DNA from 2 places in the Paenarthrobacter sp. C1 genome. Region 2 is predicted to be linked to the other one. Evidence: predicted binding sites of a transcription regulator. Region 2 holds the regulator's gene; the other holds the start of a gene.
The links. The regulator HrcA, encoded in region 2, represses chaperone genes, less so after heat shock. The targets are predictions, from matches to a motif close to TTNGCACTCGNNNNNNNCGAGTGCNAA.
Positions count from the first base shown of each region.

Region 1: a site for HrcA is predicted at 2,001-2,027, ahead of ACNAOU_RS05800 (Hsp20/alpha crystallin family protein). Genes of this name have one in related genera too.

Region 1 is NZ_CP186052.1:1,203,918-1,207,299, reverse strand. Features, by position in the region: gene ACNAOU_RS05810 (hypothetical protein) at 493-870, opposite strand; gene ACNAOU_RS05805 (J domain-containing protein) at 867-1,265, opposite strand; gene ACNAOU_RS05800 (Hsp20/alpha crystallin family protein) at 1,494-1,916, opposite strand; gene ACNAOU_RS05795 (MerR family transcriptional regulator) at 2,057-2,500, shown strand; gene ACNAOU_RS05790 (glycosyltransferase family 4 protein) at 2,663-3,382, shown strand, end outside.
Region 2 is NZ_CP186052.1:2,468,668-2,472,049, forward strand. Features, by position in the region: gene ACNAOU_RS11535 (16S rRNA (uracil(1498)-N(3))-methyltransferase) at 1-94, opposite strand, end outside; gene dnaJ (molecular chaperone DnaJ) at 97-1,224, opposite strand; gene hrcA (heat-inducible transcriptional repressor HrcA) at 1,275-2,282, opposite strand; gene ACNAOU_RS11550 (DUF3097 domain-containing protein) at 2,515-3,366, shown strand.

The DNA of each region.
Region 1 (3,382 bases), 1.3 Mb from region 2:
GGGGCGCACCTTTCGCCGAGGGGTTGGCTCTCGGCACTTTGGGGGCGCACCTTTCGCCGAGGGGTTGGCTCTCGGCACTTTGGGGGCGCACCTTTCGGTCGAAACCTCGCCCCTCGCGGAAACCACGACGGCGGTCCGCCGGGTTTGGGCGGCCACCCAAACTGCCCTGCGCCACATTTGTGGTTCCGCGCCACCCAAACTGCCCTGCGCCACATTTGTGGTTCCGCGCCACCCAAACTGCCCTGCGCCACATTTGTGGTTCCGCGCCACCCAAACTGCCCTGCGCCACATTTGTGGTTCCGCGCCACCCAAATTTGGGTGGCGTCAATGCGTATCCATGGCGGCCATCGGTTTGCGCGTCATAAACGCTCGACGCCGGCCGAGGCGTCGGCACCCACCTCGCCGAGGGGTTGGCTCTCGGCACTTTGCAAGCACACCTTTGGGTCGAGACCTCACTCCTCGCGGCAACCCACAAGACGCTCGAACGCTCACTCACAACTGCGGGCCGTAGATGAACTCCTTGGCATGATTGACGGCCTTCTTGAAGGCGTCGTTGCGAAGTGTCACCTGTTCCTGGTTGGCGCCTCCTTTTGGTTCCACGAACGTGGTGGGTCCGGGGCGCAGCATCCAGATGTCACCTGCCGGCGGCAAATAGAACACCCCGAAGGAGCGATGCTCTGGATCGTCGGTCCAGATAGGGACGACGGCGACCGCGGCACCGGTGTCCGGGTTGATCCACTGCGCCCGGGGAAGGGGTTGTTCGTGGACTTCCGGGTCCAGGAACGGCGCTGTCCCCCTGCCCCAGCGTTGTTCGAACCGCTCGTAGAACGCGGGGATGATGTGGCCGTCATACGGACGCCAAGCACTCATGGATTACTCCTTGGTGTTCTCAGGTTTCTGGACGAAGGTTCCCAACGGGTGGGCCCAAAGGTGAGCGGTGACTGCTCGCCGCTCGTCCCAGGCCGTGGTTCGCGCCTGTGCACCCGGACCTTCACGGGTGTTCCGCCGGCACCAACAATGGATCCACTCCGCCGCGCCCGATCGTATGCCGCCCGCTTTCCTGGGTCCGACAACACGACGTACGCCTGCATGATGGCGTGCAGTTCCTGGAGGTCGGCCGCGGAGGTGGCGTCGCCGTCGTCGACCTTTTGGCGGGTGTCCGGGTGGTGGGTTCGCAGCAGTGCGCGGTAGGCGCGGGTGATTTCACGCGCCGTCGCGTCCGGCGGCACGTGGAGGGTGGCGTAGTAGTCGGGTTGCGTACTCACTGCGGGTTCCGGTTCATGCTGCGGATCAGGCGATGGCCCCCGGCCTGGGCCGGGGGCCATCAATCGGGAGACGACGGGCGGGGGGTCGCTTTCATGTGCGCTAAGAAACGCTGTGACGTGGCACGAAGCCTGCGCCCGACTTTTCCGATGCGGCCGCCTCCGTCGTTCCCGGTCGCTGCCCTGCCGGTCGGCCACCCCCGGGTGAGCCTTCCGGCAGGACGGACTGGATTATGCGTTGATCTCCTGCCTCTGCCCATTGGATGTGATTTCAATGCGCCGTGGCTTGGCCTTCTCGGCGACGGGGATGCGGAGTGTGAGTACCCCGGCGTCGTAGCTGGCCTGGACGCCATCGGTGTCCAAAGTGTCACCCAGGATGAGTTGCCGGCTGAAGACACCCTGCGGGCGCTCGGCGGCAATCATCTCCGTGTTCTCGCCCGCGGGCGACTTCCGTTCTGCCTTTACCGTCAGGACGTTCCGTTCGACATCCAACTCCACCGAATCAGGGCTTACGCCAGGCAGATCGAAGGCAACAACGAATTGTCCGTCCTCCTGCCATGCATCCATCGGCATTCCGGCCGGGCGTGCTGTTGTGCCAAAAACCTGTTGGGCGAGCCTGTCGAATTCGCGGAACGGGTCAGTGCGCATCAGCATTGGGTTCTCACTCCTTTGGTTTTGATGCTGATTCTGTTGTAGGTTCCAGCCTGTTCGATCTTTGTTGGCTGGTATAGATTTTTTATAGCACTGGTGAGAGAGTGGTGCAAGTAGCTTTTTGGAAGATTTCGGAGGTTCTTATGGCGGTTTCGGATCGCGCGACTGCTGCCCAGGAGCACGACGGCGGTTTGCCCACCCCAGCGTCCGACGGCCGCCCTGATGGTGGCCGGGACACGCAAGGGGTCTATGCGATCTCAGTTGCCGCGGAACTGGTGGGAACCGGGCAGCAGAACATCCGGCAGTACGAGCGCAAGGGTCTGCTCACCCCCGAGAGGACCGACGGCGGCACGCGCCGCTACAGCGAAAACGACCTGACCACACTGCGCCGGATCGGGGTGCTCCTGGACGAAGGGTTGAACCTGGCCGGTGTGAAGCGGGTGCTGGAGCTCGAGGAGGAGAACCGCGGGCTGAGCGAGGACAACCGTGGGCTGAGTGAGCACAACGAGGAACTCCGCGCGGACAACCGGGGGCTGCGGAAGGATTTGAAGAGGGCACAGGGTGGGCGACCAACCGAACATCAGTAAGTCGCTTCCGGCTTTCCTACTCCCAGTGCGAGTGTCTTCTTCAAGACTCCCCCTGCTTGCTGCGAGTCGGAGACCAGCCCAACCCACCTGTTAACCCACTCTTCCCGCACAGGCCACCCCCGCGCACCCAGTAAGCCACCCGCCGCGACCACCGTGGGAGGCGTGAGGATCGCAATCGTCGCCGAATCATTCCTGCCACTGATGAATGGGGTCACCCATTCGATACTGCGGGTGCTGGAGCATCTGCAGGAGCGCGGGGATGAGGTGATGGTGATCGCGCCGTCGACCTCGGACACTGATGTTTCGAGCGTCGAGAAGGGCGCGTATGTGCACCGGCTTCCCTCGGTGCCGCTGGCCGGTTACACGAATGTGCGGGTGGCGTTGGGTGGTGTGAATCGGGTCAAGCGAATCCTTGCCGATTTCGCGCCCGACGTCGTTCACCTCGCCTCCCCTTTTGTCCTCGGCTGGCGCGCCGTGCAGGCCGCCCACCAACTCGGCATCCCGACGGTCGCGATCTACCAAACTGAAGTCCCCAGCTACGCGGGCCGCTATGGCGTGCCGTTCCTGGAGAACTGGGCCTGGAACCGCGTGGACAACATCCACCTCCTAGCCACCCGGAACCTGGTGCCGTCCACTTTCGCGCTGAACCAGTTGCGCGGACGCGGCATCCTTCGCGTGGACATGTGGCGGCGCGGTGTGGATACCGCGCGCTTCAATCCCGCGAAACGTTCGACGGCGTGGCGCAGCAAAGTAGCGCCTGACGGTCAGCGCATCATCGGCTACGTCGGCCGGCTCGCCGTCGAGAAGCAGGTGGAGGATCTTGCCGTGCTGGCGGATGTGCCGAACACTAAGCTGGTCATCGTCGGCGATGGCCCGCAGCGC
Region 2 (3,382 bases):
CGTGACGGGCCTCCGGACCCTCCAGGACAAAATTAGTACCGGGCGCTACGTGGCTGAGGCTACCGGCCGGCGTAAAGAAAACGGGGTTGCTCACCGCTACAGGTTACCGAGCTTGTCCCGGAGCTTTGCGAACATGCCACCACTGGCCACCAGTTTTCCTTCGGTGAACTGCTCACCGCGGAGCTTGGCAAGCTGCTGGAGGAGTTCTTCCTGTGCATGGTCCAGTTTGGTAGGTGTTTCCACATGCAGGTGAACCTTGAGATCGCCGCGGCCGTAGCCCCGCAGGTGCGTTACGCCGAGGCCACGAAGGGTGATGACCTCTCCGGACTGCGTGCCTGCCTTCACTTCGATGTCCTGTGCGCCGTCGAACGTCTCAAGCTGCACGTCGGTCCCCAAGGCAGCAGCCGTCATGGGCACGCTGAGGGTGGCGTGGAGGTCGTCGCCTTCGCGTACGAACGTGGAATCGTTGTTGACGCGGATCTCCACGTAGAGATCACCGGCCGGACCACCTGCGGGTCCTGCTTCGCCCTGGCCGGACAGCTGGATTCGCGTACCGGTAGCGACGCCGGCGGGAACCTTGATGGTGAGCGAACGGCGGCTCCTGATGCGTCCCTGGCCGTTGCATTCGTTGCAGGGATCCTTGATGACGGTGCCGAAGCCTTCACAGGAACCACAGGGGGCGGTGGTCATGACCTGCCCCAGGATGGAGCGGACGGCGCGCTGAACCTGGCCGCTGCCACCACAGATGTCGCAGCGTTCAGGGTGGGTGCCCGGGCGGCAGCAGCTGCCGTCGCAGGTGGGGCAGACCACGGCTGTGTCCACTTCAAGCTTCTTGTTGACGCCGAACACGGCATCCTTGAGGTCGATCCGAACGCTGATAAGGGCGTCCTGGCCACGTCGTACGCGGGAGGCGGGCCCTCCGTGTCCACCGCCGCCGCCAAAGAACGTGTCGAAGATGTCCTGGAAGGCGAAGCCCTGGCCGGCGTAGCCGCCGCCGAAGCCGTTATCAGTGCCGTTCTCGTTGCCCGTGGCATCGTAGACGCGACGCTTCTGGGGATCTGACAACACTTCGTAAGCGTGCGTCACGGCCTTGAACTGCTCCGCGACATCTTCACCCGGGTTTACGTCCGGGTGGAGTTTCCGCGCCAACTTGCGGTACGCCTTTTTGATCTCTTCCCCGGTGGCTTCCGGCGAGACTCCCAAAACGTCATAGTGGCTGCTCAAAGTCGGTATCTCTTCCTGGTTGTACTGCGGATGTTTTCCCGGGCCGGTGTTCAGCCGCCGAGAATGCGGGAAAGGTAACGGGCCACGGCACGAACTGCTGCCATGGTGGTGGGATAGTCCATGCGGGTCGGTCCAAGGATTCCCACCTTGGCGCCGGAACCGTAGCCGGTGGCCACTACAGAGGCCTCGGCCAGGCCGTCGTACGGATTCTCCCGGCCAATGCTGACTGTCACGCCCCGGGGATCGTCTCCCATGTCCGACAACAACCGGAGCATGACAACTTGTTCCTCAAGGGCTTCAAGCACGGGACCGATGCTTAGCGGGAAGTCAACGTTGGAACGTGCGAGGTTGGCCGTACCGGCCATCAGAATGCGTTCCTCACGGCTGGTGTCGCTCAGGGATTCCAAGCCATTGGCCAGCCTTTGGGCGAGGGCACGAAGATCCGGCGGGCAAAGGGCCACCACCGACGGTAACACCTGCGGCAGGAGTGCCAGCTGGGTGCCGGCGATGCTGCCGAGGAATCGTGACCTCAACAACATCAAAGCCTCGTTCCCCACGTCCGAACCGGCGTCGATGACTTTTTGCACGACGCTCCCGGTGTCCGCAATGAGGACCACCAGCACCTGTTTGGGGGCCAGCAGAACGAACTCCGCGTGGCGGACCAATGCGCGGTGCGAGTGCGGATACTGCACGACGGCGACCTGGTTGGTCAGCTGGGAAAGGAGCCGTACTGTGCGCTCAAGAATGTCATCGACGTCGTCGGGTCCCTCAAGCAGCGAATGAATTGCCCGACGCTCGGCGGCGGACAACGGCTTGACCTGGGAGATGCGGTCAACGAACAGGCGATAGCCCTTGTCAGTGGGGATTCGGCCGGCGCTGGTATGCGGGGCGGCAATGAGACCTTCTTCTTCCAGGACAGCCATGTCATTGCGGATGGTGGCACTGGAAACACCCAGGTGATGACGCTCAACGAGGGCTTTCGATCCCACCGGCTCCCGGGAATGCACGTAATCCTCAACGATGGCACGCAGCACTTCCAATTTGCGTGGCTCACTCATTGCTACACCTCCTGACGACTGCCATGGTCCATGGGACCGGTCCCCGCGGGACCTCCAATGGATCACCGCACACTTAGCACTCAACATGCCCAAGTGCTAACAAGTCTAGTATGAGCCACCACGTTGTTAGCATTGAAACCGTCCGAGGACTGCATCCAGGGCGGCGTCCCGATACCGGCTGACGGCAACCCGCCCCTGTCCCCTTTCACATCACCACAGAGGTAGGAATTCCTTGGCTTTCGACAATTGGGGCCCGCAGGACCTGACCGCTCCAGCCAAACGCCAGCTCCCTGAGGTGCCGGTGCAACGCGGCATGGTCCTCGAAGACGTCCAGTCAGGATGGGTGGGCGAAGTCACCCGGGTGGAAAAGACCGGTGGCATGCACATCGTGTCGCTCGAGGACAGGCGCGGTAAAACTAAGTCGTTCCAACTCGGGTACGGATTCCTTCTCGAAGGACAAGCGATCAGGTTGATGCCTCCGGCCCCTCGCCGGCCCGCTTCAGCGGTTCAGGCGAATCGCACGGCCTCGGGTTCGGTAAAGGTCCAGGGGCAACGGGCGCAGGTCGCGAAGGCCAGCCGCATCTGGGTGGAGGGCAAGCACGACGCTGAACTCGTGGAGAAAGTCTGGGGTGACGACCTCCGTGTTGAAGGAATTGTGGTGGAACCGCTCCACGGCGTGGACGACCTCAAGTCCGCCATTGCCGACTTCCGACCCGGTCCCGGCCGCCGCCTTGGCATCCTGGTGGACCACCTCGTGGCGGGCTCAAAGGAGTCCCGGATCGCGGCCGAGGCCATGACTGTCCCCGGCGCTGCAGGCAACGTCCTGATCGTGGGCCACCCTTATGTGGACGTGTGGCAGGCCATCCGGCCGAAGGTCCTGGGCATCGAGCAATGGCCCGCCGTTGCCCGCGGCACTGATTGGAAGACCGGGATTCTCACGGCCTTCGGTTGGCCCCACGAAACAGCGGAGGACATCGGGCTGGGCTGGCAGCGCCTGCTGGGCGCAGTGCACAGCTATGCGGACCTTGAGGCATCGTTGTTGGGGCGTGTGGAAGAAGTCATCGACTTCCTCACCGTCCCGTAGTCCACGGTCCGGATCA